One region of the Paenisporosarcina sp. TG-14 genome, then DNA from elsewhere that is predicted to be linked to it. Evidence: riboswitches for the same ligand, from Rfam matches in the RefSeq annotation. Region 1 holds a riboswitch; each other region holds the start of a gene.

Region 1 (5,400 bases):
GTCAAATGGAAAAATAGCACGTGCAGAGTTGAAGGAATGTCTTATTCGAAAGGAACAATTGAAATGAATATACCTGTAGTTGTCAATTCGAAAAGAACGATTATTGGGAAAAAGGGAGGAGTTTTAAAAGATATTCCACCTGAGCAAATGGTTTCAAAACTGATTAAAGCTCTCTTACTAAATACTGGTATTAAACCTGAAGATGTTTCCGATGTTATTCTCGGAAATGTTGTAGGACCTGGTGGGAATTTGGCGAGACTCTCTGCCTTGACAGCTGGGCTTCCACTAGTGGTTCCAGGATTAACCGTTGACCGTCAGTGCGGTTCAGGTCTTGAAGCGATTAATCTTGCTTGTCGACTTATTCAAGCAGGAGCAGGAGAGATTTACTTGGCAGGTGGGGTAGAGAGCACAAGTTTGTCGACTTTTCCAAAGCGAGCTCGTTTTTCGCCGGATTCAATCGGAGACCCTGACATGGGAATCGGTGCTGAAAATGTAGCAGAAAAATATGGAGTAACTAGAGATGAACAAGATACCTTCGCAGCGTTAAGTTATGAGAGAGCGTATGACTCTTTACATAAAAATCGATTTGTTAGTGAACAGATTTCAATTGTTCCTTTTGACCGAGATGAAGCATTAAAACCAGGTATGAATTATCAAAAACTCATTCAACGAGCACGACCTATTTTCATAGAAACAGGTACTGTAACAGCCGCAAATTCGTGTGGGCTCAATGATGGTGCTGCGTTATCGCTCATTCTTTCTGAAAAAAAAGCAAAAGAACTTGGACTTTCGATACAGCTGAAATTTAAAGATGCAGTTACAGTAGGTGTCGATCCGAATACGCCTGGTATTGGACCAGTTCTAGCAGTGAAAAGACTCCTTTTACAATCTCAATTAACTATGGACGAGATTGATATTGTCGAATTAAATGAAGCTTTCTCAGCCCAAGTTGTGGCTTCTGCAAAATCACTTCAAATCCCTTATGAAAGACTTAATAAAGGTGGGGGAGCAATTGCTTATGGTCATCCATATGGAGCTTCTGGAGCAATTCTTGTTACTCGACTTTATTCTGAAATGAAGTCTATTCAATGTCGCTATGGTATTGCCACAATCGGGATAGGTGGCGGACTTGGAATAGCAACCTTATTTGAAAAATATATGGAGGAAGAATGAAATGGATTACTATTCCTATGAAGGATTTACAACCACTCCCTTTAAAGTAGCAGTCACCAGAGAAATGATTGCTGATTATGCACGTTCAATCGAAGAAACCGAATCGCTTTTTTTCAATTACAAAGAAGCTATTAATAAAGGGTACGCCGATATTCCAGCACCACCCTGCATGCCTATGATTTTTTGGCAATATATTAAAGTACCTTGGATGAATGGAGGTGACTCTTTTATTCATAAATATCAATCGATTAACTATAGTGAACCAGTGATGGCGGGCCAAACTTATACGTGTATGATCACGTTAAAGTCGGTTAAATCCAAACGCTCATTCCTTATTTTGGATAATGAACTAGTTGGTGAAAATGAAAGAGGTAAAGTCATCTTCACTTCAAACTCTACACTAATTGGGGAGATGAAAAAGTGAATACGTTATTTGCTTTAGAAGTTGGTCATTCACTCGAGACGATCTCAATCAAAAACGTTCCTTCAATTTGGATTACAAGATATGCAGAAGTTTCAAAAGATTTCAATCCAATACATGTAGACCAAGATGCTGCACAACAAAAGGGATTTGATCAGCCCATCGTTCATGGAATGCTCACTATGGGTTTCACAGGTCGAATACTGTCGTCTTATATGAATGCCCACTTACTGATACAACAAATGAATGTCATGTTTCTTGCACCTCTGCAGGTTGGAGACGGAGTGGAATTAACAGGCGTTGTCAAAGAGAAATGTGTTGCTGAAGTTAAGGTAGAAGTAACAGGTATGAGCAGTAGTGGACATAGAGTGATTCGAGGTGAGATAGTAGTTAAGAATAGAAAAATAAACTCATAGAATATTAATTCAATCGTTTCATGACATATTAGAATGGAAAAGAAACCAAAACATGTTATGATGGTTACGAACAATTGAATAGTAATATCTTCCACTAGGGGGACCTTTCTATAAGTAAATAGAAATTATTTACTTACTAATAAAGGTTGAGATTAAAGTAATACTTTAAGACCCTTAGAACCTGATCTGGTTTACACCAGCGTAGGAAAGTGGAGTTGCGGAGCAATACGTTTCTACCTATTTTTCCGATACAACCACTTTCTTATGATTGTTAAGAAAGTGGTTTTTTATATGCAAAAATATGTGAAAGTATATATTTTTAAGAGTATTTTCTTAATTCGAGCTAGTGTGGAGCTTTACGCTTTTCTTATAAATCAGGGATAGGTTACTATTCGAGTAAAATTATTGAGGAGGAAGTATTCATGACATTTTCTAAGCTTTTAAGAGAGGAATCCGATTACATTTGGGAAGCAAGCTTTCATCATCCGTTTGTAACAGGAATTGGGGATGGTACATTGTCTTTAGAAAGTTTCAGGTATTACGTCATGCAGGATTCTTATTATTTGTCCCATTTTGCAAGGGTTCAAGCTTTAGGTGCTGCAAGGGCAAAGGATCTTGACACTACAAGTAGATTAGCATCTCATGCACAGGGAACATATGAAGCAGAATTGTCTTTACATCGAAACTTTTCACGTCGTCTTGGAATTACTGAAGCAGAACAAGCAAACTTCAAGCCGTCACCTACTGCTTATGCATATACATCCCATATGTATCGTGTGGCATATCAAGGACATTTAGGTGATATTATCGCAGCAATATTACCATGCTACTGGCTTTACTATGAAATTGGGGAGAAACTGCAGACGTGTTCCCCTAAAGAACCAATTTACCAAGAATGGATTGCAGCATATGGTGGAGAAGGTTTTAGAACATTAGTCGAGGAACAAATTAATAGACTAGACAAGATTGCCGAAAAGCTAACAGAAGATGACCGTGAGCAAATGAAAGAACATTTTATCATTAGTAGTCATTACGAATATTCATTTTGGGAAATGGCTTACAATTTAGAGGAATGGCCGGTCCGAAAAGGAGCATTAAAATTCACATAGAAAATCATAGAAAATGAATTAATATTTTGTAACAGTCTCATACAATTGAATATAAATACACTAGGGGAGTCTTTAAAGACTGAGATGGAGAAAGTCCAGACCCTTTGAACCTGATCTAATTAGAACTGGCGTAGGGAAGTGGAAATGTAGTTATAGTCTATACATATAATAACAAACCACTCCAACGCCGGGGTGGTTTTTTGATTTCTGGAATTATAGATATTAAGGGTATCATCTTTGCTTTCAAAAATGAGGAGGATAGTTGGAATGAAAAATGCAGAATTACATGTCATATCCACTGGGAAACAGGAACCTCAGAAATTAGCGGAAATTGTAGGTCAGATCCATCCATATATCGATGCCATTCATATTCGTGAAAAGGCTAAAACGGCCAATGAGATTTACGAAATAGTGAATTTATTAACAGACCAGAAAGTGCCTCTTTCTAAAATAATAATCAATGATCGAGTAGATGTTGCCTTTGCTTCAAAAGTAGCAGGAGCCCAACTAGCCTATCATTCTTTACCTGTAGAAATTGTTAAAAAACAGTTTACAAGCTTGAGAGTTGGATGTTCTGTGCATTCAATTGACGAGGGTCTAACTGCACAAGAACTAGGAGCAGATTATGTTATTTTCGGACATATTTTTCCCACACAATCGAAGCCAGGATTAGTATCTAAGGGTTTAAATCAATTAGAACTCGTAGCTCATCATGTTTTGATACCAGTATTAGCAATAGGTGGTATAAAACCTACAAATATTAGAGGAGTCATCGATGCAGGTGCACAGGGAATTGCTGTGATGTCTGGGGTCTTAGAAGCAGAAAATCCTTTAGCAGCAGTAAAAGAATATTATCAAAATCTATCTACTTAACAACTGAATTGTACTTAAATATTTTTATGGGAGAAGGGGATTTTTGATGAGATATGTTTATGATGCAATCGTAGTAGGAGGCGGAGTAATCGGGGGAGCCATTGCGTATAACCTTGCAAAACGAGGGGGTAAAGTCCTTTTGCTGGAAAAAGAACGACTTGCTAGTAAAGCCTCTGGAGCTGCTGCTGGGATGCTGGGTGCTCAAGCAGAAATGGATGGACAAGGATCACTTTTTCAATTAGCTAGAAAAAGTAGAGCGATGTTTACCCAACTAGCTGGCGAGATAAAAGAGACGAGTGGAATAGATATAGAACTTATAAATAAAGGCATGTTGAAGGTTGCCTTAAACGAACAGCAACAGCAGGAATATAAGCGAGTCATTGCTATCCAACGACAAAGTGGAGAGCAAGCCGATTGGATGACAGGTAAAGAGGTAAGAAGGAAAGAGCCAGTATTGTCTGATGCGATTACAGGAGCAATGCATCTTGAAAAAGATGGGCAAGTAGAAGCTACTCAGTTAACTTTAGGGTTTTTAAAGTCTGCAGCAGCACGTGGTGTAGTAATAAAGGAATTCGTGGAAGTATATTACTTTCAGCTGTCAAAAGGGAAGGTCTCGGGTGTTGTAACGAATGAAGGAAATTTTAATAGTGAAAATGTCATTGTTGCAGGTGGTGCTTGGAGTAGGAAGTTACTTTCAAAAACAGGCTTACAGCTAGATACCTATCCTGTGAAGGGTGAATGTTTTTCTGTTGTTACACATAGTCAAATACTAACGACTACAGTATTTTCGCATGGTTGCTACCTTGTCCCTAAGAAGGGGGGAAGAATCATTGTCGGTGCAACTTTAAAGCCAAGAACATTTTGCAAAAAAGTTACGGTAGAGGGAATATCCATACTGATGGAACAAGCAAAAAAACTGATGCCGTCCATTGTTGAAGCAGAATGGGAGCGGGCATGGGCTGGCATTCGACCGCAAACCGCTGATGGGCTTCCGTACTTAGGAGAACACCCTATATACAAAGGTTTATTTATTGCAACAGGGCATTTTAGAAATGGAATATTACTTTCTCCTATAACTGGTGAGGTTATCGCCGACTTGGTTGAAGGTAAACCAACATCACTAAATTTGGAACCTTTTCGGGTAGATCGTTTGGTCAGGCAATTAACATAAAAAAGGAGTGAAGCAAATGGAATTAGTGATTAACGGGAACAAAATAGAAGTCCCAAATACGGTGGAAACAGTAGCTAACCTTTTGCAGCACTTCGAATTACAACAAAAGGTAGTTATCGTTGAATGGAATGAAATGATATTGGAAAAAACATCACACCAAGAAACCGAACTTAGTAATGGGGATAAAGTTGAGTTAGTACATTTTGTAGGAGGCGGATGATGATGTTAAAGATTGGA
Region 2 (5,400 bases), on a different contig from region 1:
CTATGTTTAACGGGGTTTCAATAGCTAGCTGGACAAACTTTTTAGCTTCAATGATTGCTTCTTTTAAAGACCAACCTTGTCCTAAAAATGCAGTAAGTGCTGCGGAGTAAGTACAACCTGTTCCATGCGTATGTTTCGTTTCTATACGGGCAGATGTCATTTTAAAAGTTGTACCATCCGCAAAAAATACTCTATCTGTTGCAGTTCCTTGTTCATCTAAGTGGCCACCCTTCATAACCACGCACTTTACACCCATTGCTACTATCTTTTCAGCCGCTTTTTGTATATCCATTTCTGACTTAATCTCAACGCCACTAATCACTTCAGCTTCTGGAATATTCGGAGTTAACACCGTTGCAAGTGGTAAAAGCTTTGTCGTTAATGCTTCTACTGCTTTATGTTGTAACAAGCTTGCTCCTCCTTTTGCAATCATCACAGGGTCAACGACAAGCAAAACATCTTTTTGGCGTAAGCTATTCACTACTTCATCAATAATTGGGGCTGAAAAAAGCATACCGGTCTTGACTGCCTTTATGGGTAAGTCCTGAAAGACAACTTCGATTTGATGTTTAACAAAGTCTGCAGATGCAGGGAAAACTCCCTCTACACTAAGTGTATTCTGAGCTGTTAACGCAGTAATCACTGATGTACCGAACACTCCAAGCTCTTGAAATGTCTTTAAATCAGCCTGTATCCCAGCACCTCCACTACTATCTGAGCCAGCTATGGTCATCACGATATTCAATTATTTTCACCTCTAGAAAATTGATGTAAAGAATTTAAGACTTCTATTTGAAATGAGCCAAGAAGTGGAGATAGAACCGCTTGTTCTGACACCTTTTTATAAACTTGTAGTACATCACGTAAGTTTAAAAGAGGTTCTCCTTCTAAAGTTAAGACTGCTGCACAAATTGCACTTAGTAAACAACCTGTTCCTGTTACCTCGGTCATCTGAATGTGACCACCAGTTACCCAGAATCCATTGTCACCATCAGTAACATAATCAGAAGCTCCTGTGACCACCACTATACAGTTCCATTTTTTGGCTACATGCGTGGCAACGGTTGCAATGTCCATCTCACCTTCTCCACTGTCCACGCCTTTTATCTCCCATGAAACACCTGCTATGGTAGCAAGTTCACCCACATTACAGCGCAGTAAATCGAATCGAACACTTTCTAATAGTTCATTTACTACTTGTTGACGAAACTTAGTCGCCCCAACTCCTACTGGATCTAATACAACAGGTGTTCCAAGCTTATTCGCTTTTTTCCCTGCTAGTAACATCGCTTCTTTCGTTCTTATATTGATCGTGCCAATATTAATTAAAAGAGCATTTGCAATCGCGACCATTTCTTCTACTTCTGTAACTTCATCAGCCATGACAGGTGACGCACCAATTGCAAGTAACCCATTCGCTGTAAAGTTCGCCACGACATAGTTCGTCATGCAATGTACGAGAGGCTTTTTTTTACGAATTTGTTTAATAGGCATAGTTCTTTACCTCATCTTGCCAGTTTTCATGTGTCCAAGGCATTTCCCAAAATTTCCACTCGTAGTAGCAACTTTTTTCAAAATGAGCTTTGAACACAGTTTGTTTACCTGGATTTGCTTCTGCGTAACGATTCATCATCGTCTTTTGCACCTCGATTTTTTCTTTATAATCCGGTGCACTATACATCGCAATCCATTCTTCATATAGCTTAACGCCTGGTTTTGCGTCTTTATACTTCTCCCCAATTTCTTGATATAACCATGGACAAGGGAACATGGCAGCAAACGCCTCTTCTACATCTCCGTTATTTGCAGCATTGTACATATGTGATACGTAGTTATAAGCCGCTGGAGCCGGTTTAAAATTTGCTTCCTTTTGTTCAGTTATACCTAGCTCTTTAAAAACCGTTCGATGCAAATCAAGCTCAGCCTCATTGATATGACGAGCCGTTTCTAAAAAGTAAGCAATATCTTCGTTCGTTTCAGCCTTTGTTGCTGCAATTGCTAGCACCTTCGTGTAGTGCTTTAAATAATAAGCGTCTTGCATAATGTAAAACTTAAACTTATCAAGTGGCAGTGTCCCATCGACAAGTCCTTTTACAAATGGATGATTAAAACTTGCTTGCCAATAAAGATCAGTTTCTTTTCGTACTTCTTCACAAAATGTCATCATAAGTCCTCCTTTTTCGGATGGACGCAAGTGCAAAAAACGCTCCTTTGCACGTGGCAAAAGAGCGTTGTAAATGAAACATTGCTCCCTACGTCAGTGTTAACTGTCAGGTTCCAAGGGTCAGGTTTTACCTTCTCAACTAAATAGTCCCCCCGCAATTAAAATATTGAATTAGCAAACAAAAAAGCCCTCCTAAATGGAGAGCTTTAGCACAAAAGAAATACGTCGAAACGCTATGTACTCTGCTCCCTACGTTCGTCTTAACGAACAGGTTCAAAGGGTCAGGTTTTAACCTTCTCAACGCAAATGCGTTCCCCTGCAACTATTTTAATTAATTTCATACTAGCATAATAGAGTGAAAGCGTAAAATGGAAAAGTAACATTTATCAAGTAGATTATGCTTAAATTCTTTTATTTTTAAATATATTTGTCGAAACATTTCCTTTCAATTTACATAGACTTTAGAAAGGAGTGAATTGTTCGTATGCCAATGTTTAATAATGAGCGATTTATTAAAGCTGTCAACATACCTAACCCATTATATCAATCTTTACAGGGGAGATATTTTGTTGGACAAACTGAAACGATTCGTTTCGGAAAAGGAAAAAATGCTTGGGGAGGCTTAATTAACCCCTCTAATTCAGATGTGAATTTATTTGTAAATGCATTTACCGTTACCAACCATTCTAATCAACCTTTTATAGCTGAAATTTGGTTTAATCCAAAACCTCCTGGAAAATCAATGATTTCGGATAAGGTAACACCTGCAAATACAACTCTTTCTCCACTTCCAAAGCCTGAAGTAAATATCGCTTTTGCAGAACTTGTTGAAGGATTTCCGAAGAGAGGGATAAATTCATTTAAGCGAATTGTATCTCCAAAAAGTACTTTGACGAGTGATGAAGATGGAAAATTCATTTTTTCATCAGGCGATTCATTTATTATTTTTTTAGTTTCACCAGATAATGAAATTGTTAAGGCAGATGTTGCATTCGGGTGGTTTGAAATAAGGGAATAGCAACATAAAAAAACTAATAGATTAACTTAGTTATTGTCTTATTGAACTAAAGCATGCTTATATCTTGTATAAATATCTTGGATTTTGTACTTGTGGATGTATGGTTTACTTTATCGTTTCAATTAATGTTTTACTAACAGGTACTTTAGTAAAACAAAACAGTCAAAAAAAATGAGCTTGGAGATACATTTCCAAGCTCACTTAAATAAACCAATAACTTTAACATAGCCTTTTATAATAATGTAATTAATGATTTTACATACTTATTTACTAATGCTTCTTTGTCTTCATCATTTAACTTGTAATAAGGACGCTCGTTAGGAATGATAATATGACTCAGAAAAATTCCTACTAGCTGTCTGGCACATAATTCAGTGTCAGCCTTCTGATTTTTTTGAGTAAAATGGTGATCTAATGCTTTTTTTAACTGTGCATGAATAATCACAGGGAAATCAATATCGGAACTCAAATTGCCTTTCAAACTTTCCGAGATAAGCATCTTAACTAAAGACGCATTTTTGGAAAGTGTCTTCAAGCGATTATCAATTGTTCCTTTAAGAAATTCTTCTGTATTTTCATGATCAGCTAGTTGCATCACCTTGGAATTAAATTGTTTTTCAAGTACATTTTTAATAACTGTTTTAAATAAATTTTGCTTAGTAGAAAACTTCCGAAACAAAGTAACTTCTGCAACGTCTGCTTCTTTGGAAATTTCCTGTGTGGTTGCCTGAAGCCCTTTATTGATGAAAATCTTTACAGCTGCTTGCAAAATTTGTTCAGTTTTATCTTTAATTGACTTCATCCCCCTAATTTACCAGTGTATCCTTTTCTATTCTAGGTTTTGTTTTTACAAAACGATCTAAAATAATCAAGACAGCTGGCATCACGACAATTGTACTGAATAAAGCTAGTGAAATATTGATTAGGGTCATCATACCAAAATTACTCAAGATGACAAAATCTGATACAAGCAAAGCACTAAAGCCACCAATAGTTGTAATGGCTGATGCGAAAATTGATTTTCCAGTTTTTTGGTTTGCTATTCTGATAGCATCGATGCTTGAACTCCCATTTTCACGTTCTTCATAAAATCTTTCCATGATTAAAATGGTGAATTCTGTTCCAATCCCTATAATCAATGCACCTAGCGTCGCCGTTAGAGGTGTATAGCTTATTTCAGCTAAATACATCACGGCTCCTGACCAACCAATGATTAAAGTAATCGGTAACAAAGGAATCAAAGCCTTAATCGGGTGTCGGTAAACTGCAAGTAAACCTAAAAATACAAGGGCCATGCCTAGCAAAGTCATTTTGTATCGCCCAGTTGTCAATCCAGAAACCATTTCGACATCTAACACAGATTTTCCTGTTACCATAGTTTCCATATTATCTGGCTGGTTATCGATAAGGTACTGATTCAAATCATCAATAAAGTTTTTCAACGGCTCAGCTTCCAGATGTTTTATTCCGACAGTGATTACGCCTTTCGTGCCAGACTCGTTAATAAGTAACTTCTGTTGTTGATCTGGAATATCATCCATTAATCCTTCTAACTCTGAGCCTGTTGGGATTTCCCCATCATTCAATTTTTTTAACACTTCTGTAATTGAATTTGACTTAACCACCACTTGTGAAAACTCTTTTTCAATCTCAATTGTTGTTGCATCTACCCAGTTAAGAGAACTTGAGGACAAGATATCCTTACCCTCAAACACGATAGAAACTTGATCGGTTGTACCAACAATATCTCTTAATTTATGAATATCTTTCAGGACTTGGGTATCCTGCGGCATAAATGTCTCGACATCAGTCTCTGCCTTAGCGTCTAAATCGACCCATATCCCAAAACCAGCTGTAATGATGGCTATGAGAATTATCCACCATCTGAGAGCAACCACTTTTTTAGTAATTCCATCAAGAAAATTTTCAATTCGGGAAGATTTAACTGTCTTTTTCGAGCGTTTAATAGAAGCTTCACTTGAGAAAAAGTAATCCCTTGTAAAAAGGAGTGGTATCAATATGAAAACACCGACAATGAAACTAATAATCATACCAATAGTTAACATTTTTCCGAAGTCTTGAATCATAGGGACGGGTGATGTGTATAGAGAAATAAAACCTAGTGAAGTTGCTATTAAAGCTGTCAAGACTGCTGGTACCATTTTCGTAACGGTACGATATAAACTTTTATGTGCGCGACTATTAAATTTTTTATTCA
Region 3 (5,400 bases), on a different contig from region 1:
AGCAGTACATTATCAAGTACTGTCCGCCAGGGTAATATTGAAGGGGATTGTGGTGTATAGCTGATTGAACCTCTTTGGCCATTTATTCGTTTTCCATCCATCCGGATATCTCCGGAGTCAGGGGTGTAGAGTCCACCAATTAGATGAAATAACGTGCTCTTTCCACTTCCTGAAGGTCCTACTATTGAAACGAATTCTCCTTCATGTACTTGAAAAGATAACTCTTCTAGTACCTTATTGTTATCGAAGGATTTCGTCATATTTTCTATGCTGAGCTTAATACCCATTAGTACCCTCCCCCTTAGGCTTCCCTTTCACCAACTTCTTCTCTAATGAAGAAATAATTGCGAAGAAGGTTAAGCTTAAAATCATAATGAGAAAGATTGCCACAAAGACACGTTCTGTCCGAAATGAGGAGGACGCAAGAGTCATATAGACCCCGATCCCTTCTTTGGCGCCTAGCCATTCTGAGATAACAGCTCCCATTACACTATAAGTTGCTGCAATTTTTAGTCCGGAAAATATCGAAGGCAATGCATATGGCCACTCTACTTTCCAAAAAATTTGTTTGTTTGATGCCCCTGCCATTTTCATATAATGCATAAGTTCAGCAGTGGTTTGCCGAAATCCGCCCATCGCAGCAATGGTGATAGGAAAGAAGCAAACTAGCGTGATAATAATAATTTTAGGTAGAAGGCCAAATCCAAACCAGATGACTAACAATGGGGCCAATACGATGATGGGAATGTTTTGTGACAATATGATTAGTGGATAAAATGCCTCTCTAAGTTTTGGTAAGCGATGCAAACTAACCGCAACTAGCAGGCCAACAGCGCTACCTATTAGTAAACCCATAAAGGACAGTCGTATAGTTGAAATTAAGTGGTGACTGTAAGTTGACCAGCCAGTTATTGCCTCAGCCCATATTTGAGATGGAGCTGGCAGAAGCCATTTCGGTATTTCGAGTAACCAAGTAGATAGTTGCCATAGTGAAAATAAGAGGATGAGAACCAATACTGGTCTCCATCCTCTATATAAAATTCTCATGACCGGTATTTTTCAGTCAATTTATCCATAGAAACACCGCTCGGTTGATAAAGGATTTTCACTTGAGAAATGACATTCACACAGCCAGAATCTATCATTTTTTGATTCATCTTCTCGATCACGGAGAAAATTTCTGTCAAATTCCCCTCCATGGTTGTTTCGAGAGGATGGACTTCATAACGTATCCCAGACTCCTGAATGATGGCAATTGCTTCTTCTATAAACGGGATTGAATCTTCCCCATTTCTTGTTTTTGGTATAATTTGAATGCTGACTAAAGAGTTGATCATCTATTCATTCTCCTTTTTTGGTAAGAATTCATTCGTAAAGGCTTTTTCTACTTCTAACTTGCCTTCTAATAATTCATTTTCGCTCATCCAATTTGCATAGTTTTCCCAAACAGACTTCTCTTGAATACCCCATTGTGATCCATCATCCTGATACTTTGGCGCTAACCATTTCTGGCTTGCTTTAACCAATTCAGGGTCTAAATCTGGAACAGCCTTTATTAAAACATCCGCCGCTTCTTGTGGATTATCAATTGAGTATTCATATCCTTGTGAAGCTGCTGCTACAAATGCACGCACAGTGTCGGGATCTTCTGCAATTAACGCCTCATTCGTAATCAAAATAGGTGTATAGTAATCTAGCTTATCTGAGTAATCAGCCAGATACTGCATATTCAATTCCTCTCCGCGAAGTTCCGCTTCAATTCCTGTCCATGCGTAATAGATCCATGCAAAGTCAACATCTCTTTTTACAGCTGTAAAAAAGTCTGTATCACCTGTATTAATAATATCCACTTTCTCTACATCAGCATCTTCTTGCTTCATTAAAGAGGCAATCACTGCTTTTTCAACAGGCGCTCCCCATCCTCCATACGCTTTACCTTCATAATCTTTTGGTGAGGTAATGTTCTTTTCTACAGGAGACGCAAAGCCCGAAGTATTATGTTGAATAACCGCAGCAATTGACACGATTGGTATATCTTGCACTCGTGCTTCGGTTAAAGATTCCTGATACCCAACTCCAAATTCTGCCTTACCTGCAGCTACTAGCTGGTTAGCGCCCGCTTCACCTGGCATAATAATTTCGACATCAAGGCCTTTATCTGTAAAGTATCCTTTTTCTTTTGCAACGTATAATCCTGTATGATTTGTATTTGGCGTCCAATCCAATACCACTGTTACTTTTTTTAACTTGTCTATGTCTTCATTTTGTTCCGTGCTTTGGCTGTCAGTATTCCCACAGGCTGTTAGCAGTAGAGCAATTAGTAGTAATCCTATCCATTTTTTCATCATCTTTTCTCCCCTTGTCTTTTCTATTAAAAGCATTAAACGATGGAACGAAAAGGTGGAAACATATTCACAAGGTACTTGATTAATCACTAACTTCTAGTGTAATCATTTAGCTCTGTCTAATCTTTAAAACATCTTTTTTCATATAAAAAAGCACCTCTAGGTAGGTACCTAGGGCGCATATCAACACAAATAAGAATGTTTAAATATGTTTCCTACGCTGGTATTAACCAGATCAGGTTCCAAGGGTTTGTATCTTAAGGATACGGTCTCAACCAGCAACACTGGTCCCCCCACATGTTTCAGTTATGAAGTTCGTCTAATACTTTGTTAGGTTAACTTTGCCACACATTTGGTTCAGTTACAAGAGTTAGAAAGAATATTATTATAAAATGATCTACCTCTCAGCGTTGGCTAGAGTTTCGCTAGTTCTCTTTCGTACAGGCTATCTCGCGGCAGGTGTGCGTCCTTCGCTCACCTTAACGTGGACATGTGTTTGATTTTAACTATGGATGGTAAAGGAACTGCATCACAACCTAAAAAATGAAAGGAGACGACGACTGAAGTGATAAGTCACTTCGATCGTCGTCTCCTATTCCTTCAGTACACACTCAGTGGTACGTCTTTCTTTACAATATTACAAGGCGTAGTTGCTTTAACTCTTTTATTTCCACAAAAACCCCTTTACAGATTCTTAAGGTTGCGCTTGAAATGTTTGTAAAGTGTTTTATCAGACCAAGCTAGACGATGTTTGAGTTCAGCGCAGTATGATAGCAGGATGAACGAGCCATCGGAATTCATTTCAAAATCGATGCCTCGCTTCCTTAATGACTCCATTAAAGGAGAAACCTTGTTGTAGTCAGCGTTTATGTATGTGTCATCCGCGTATGTTAATGCTTCTTTGACAAAACCAAGGATGCCCATAGAAGCTATCTCCCGCTGTCGCTTCTCATTACAATCATAACTACAACTAAACAGCGCATCTATTTCCTTCACAGTAAGTTTTTTCTTGCCAACAAATAATTGGAACACTTCTTTCTTGAGCACGCGTACAAGAGGAACTTCTTTTTTAAATGATTCCAATTCTCGTACAACACTCATGTAATACCACGACTGTTCACGTTTTCCTCGATTGAAACGACTCCAAACAGACTCGCCTTTTTCATTCAAGTCCACCTGAATTGATCGGATATTGTGCAATTTATCTGCGGTAATGACTAATATTTCATCAGGTGTCATAGCTGAAATGGAGTCGATTGTGTGCTGTTTTCTATCCTCCCATGGCAGTGATTTATCAGGTTCGGATGCGGCGATAACCAATTGCAAAACCTTTTCCCCAAAATGCTCAATAAGTTCATCGGCCGTTGTATCGGTATCTTCAAGCGTGTCATGCAAAATCCCAGCTGCAACCACTTCGTCTGGAGCCTTTGTTTGCTTCAGGATCATTGCAACGCCTACTGGATGCGTGATATATGGAATTTTCGAGTCTTTTCGATAGTGTCCATCATGTTTGACTGCAGCAAATTGCATGGCTTTTTCTATCATGTTTTTCATTAAATTCATCTTCCTTTTCTCATCTATTTGGCAGGTAGCCCCGCAAGTAGTCGGCCTTTCATACGGACGCAAACAAAGGTGGCCTCATTGTTCACCTTTAAGCTAGCCTCCCCATCGAACTCGTAATTCTATTCACATATTTCTCTTTATACTTGTCTTCTCTTTTACCGAATGAACAATAATATGGATGTGGTAGACGCGGACCTACCGGATAGTTTAATCTTCCTTCTTCTGTCATTTTATTTAATGCTTGTTCAACTTCTTTACTCAAAGGAATAATCATTTTCGGTCGAACAATTTCCATTTCTGTTAAAAAGGAATCTGTAAAAACCGCGTCCAAAGGTGTAGGTAAATTAAAGTAATTCACATTCTTATTGTCCTGAATAAAACCAAACCACGATAAGTTTGTCATGTATACATTTTTATGAAATTTCATTTTCCCTATTTCACTAATAACTGACAAAATAAATTGAGCACTTCTCTCTTTGTCATCTTGGTCAACATTAGGAAATAACTCCGACGCACCATTAAAATCTATAAAAGGTATTCCTGTTTGACCAGCCCCGTTTTTTCCTGGATTAGTCCCACATAAAACAATTCTAGGTGTTTTGCTTATATAGAATGCTTGGTAGTACAGTCGCACAAGTTCCCTATTTTCAATAAACCCATCCAATATGGTAATCTTTTCGCGTTCAAGTTTTTCCTTAACTTCAAGATCGTTCTGAATGCTTTTGTAGAAATCCTCATGTAAATCAATGATTTTCTCCAACGAGATTCCTCTTTTCTTTTTTATAAACAATTTATAGGTAAATATAATGACTTTACTATTTAGGCATATATTCTTATATTCGCCATATAATACTAAATTCCCTTTTTTTTCGCTATGAAAGTTGTAATTATTGCCTTCACTTTTTAATTAGTTTCTTCTATATAAGGAACGTTTTACTTGCCCAATAGTTCATTGAAAGGGTTAACTAGTAGAGGATTTAATTTTAAATTTCAAAAATTGTATCCATATTTCCTATTTTCTTCTATCTATTTATATAATAAACTCATTTCTATATACGTTTAGCTGAGTGGCGAATAATTTGAAATGAAAGGAATTGAAGATAGATGAAGAAAGTAGCATGGTCAGCAGGTCACGGGATAAATACAGCAGGGAAACGTTCGCCGATCGGGGAAAGAGAATGGTCATTTAACAATTCCGTAGTGATTGCCGGAATGGCCTTTCTAGCAAACTATGATGGAGTTCAACAATTACGTGTGGACGATCCAAGTGGTAAAACAGATATACCTTTAGTAAATCGTACAAATCAGGCAAACGCTTGGAAAGCTGATATTTATGTCAGTTCCCACCATAATGCGATTGGAGATGAATGGGGAAATCATAGTGGTGTGGAAACTTTCGTAATGGAGCCGGCGAGTAATAATCCTTTATCTCTTAAACTCGCTAACCACATTCATCCTAAGGTCGTCAATGCGATGCAAATACGCGATCGTG

The links. Region 1 has a riboswitch for thiamine pyrophosphate ahead of tenA (thiaminase II). Riboswitches for the same ligand answer to the same signal wherever they lie in the genome.
Region 2: another riboswitch for thiamine pyrophosphate. It lies ahead of tenA (thiaminase II); the one in region 1 lies ahead of tenA (thiaminase II).
Region 3: another riboswitch for thiamine pyrophosphate. It lies ahead of C406_RS0109405 (ABC transporter substrate-binding protein); the one in region 1 lies ahead of tenA (thiaminase II).

Annotation. Positions count from the first base shown of each region.
Region 1 is NZ_AMGD01000033.1:32,578-37,977, reverse strand. It holds gene C406_RS0111165 (AMP-binding protein) at 1-67, shown strand, start outside; gene C406_RS0111160 (acetyl-CoA C-acyltransferase) at 64-1,173, shown strand; gene C406_RS0111155 (FAS1-like dehydratase domain-containing protein) at 1,175-1,597, shown strand; gene C406_RS0111150 (MaoC/PaaZ C-terminal domain-containing protein) at 1,594-2,010, shown strand; TPP riboswitch at 2,097-2,235, shown strand; gene tenA (thiaminase II) at 2,433-3,119, shown strand; TPP riboswitch at 3,172-3,273, shown strand; gene tenI (thiazole tautomerase TenI) at 3,387-3,992, shown strand; gene thiO (glycine oxidase ThiO) at 4,039-5,163, shown strand; gene thiS (sulfur carrier protein ThiS) at 5,180-5,383, shown strand; gene C406_RS0111125 (thiazole synthase) at 5,386-5,400, shown strand, end outside.
Region 2 is NZ_AMGD01000006.1:64,570-69,969, reverse strand. It holds gene thiD (bifunctional hydroxymethylpyrimidine kinase/phosphomethylpyrimidine kinase) at 1-745, opposite strand, end outside; gene thiM (hydroxyethylthiazole kinase) at 742-1,494, opposite strand; gene tenA (thiaminase II) at 1,484-2,164, opposite strand; TPP riboswitch at 2,233-2,328, opposite strand; TPP riboswitch at 2,394-2,492, opposite strand; gene C406_RS0102945 (DUF6143 family protein) at 2,649-3,182, shown strand; gene C406_RS0102940 (TetR/AcrR family transcriptional regulator) at 3,415-3,984, opposite strand; gene C406_RS0102935 (efflux RND transporter permease subunit) at 3,989-5,400, opposite strand, start outside; gene C406_RS0102930 (MMPL family transporter) at 5,394-5,400, opposite strand, start outside.
Region 3 is NZ_AMGD01000026.1:14,033-19,432, reverse strand. It holds gene C406_RS0109420 (ABC transporter ATP-binding protein) at 1-287, opposite strand, end outside; gene C406_RS0109415 (ABC transporter permease) at 277-1,047, opposite strand; gene C406_RS0109410 (thiamine-binding protein) at 1,044-1,337, opposite strand; gene C406_RS0109405 (ABC transporter substrate-binding protein) at 1,338-2,345, opposite strand; TPP riboswitch at 2,541-2,650, opposite strand; gene C406_RS19445 (HD domain-containing protein) at 3,030-3,899, opposite strand; gene C406_RS0109395 (uracil-DNA glycosylase family protein) at 3,997-4,668, opposite strand; gene C406_RS19440 (N-acetylmuramoyl-L-alanine amidase family protein) at 5,013-5,400, shown strand, end outside.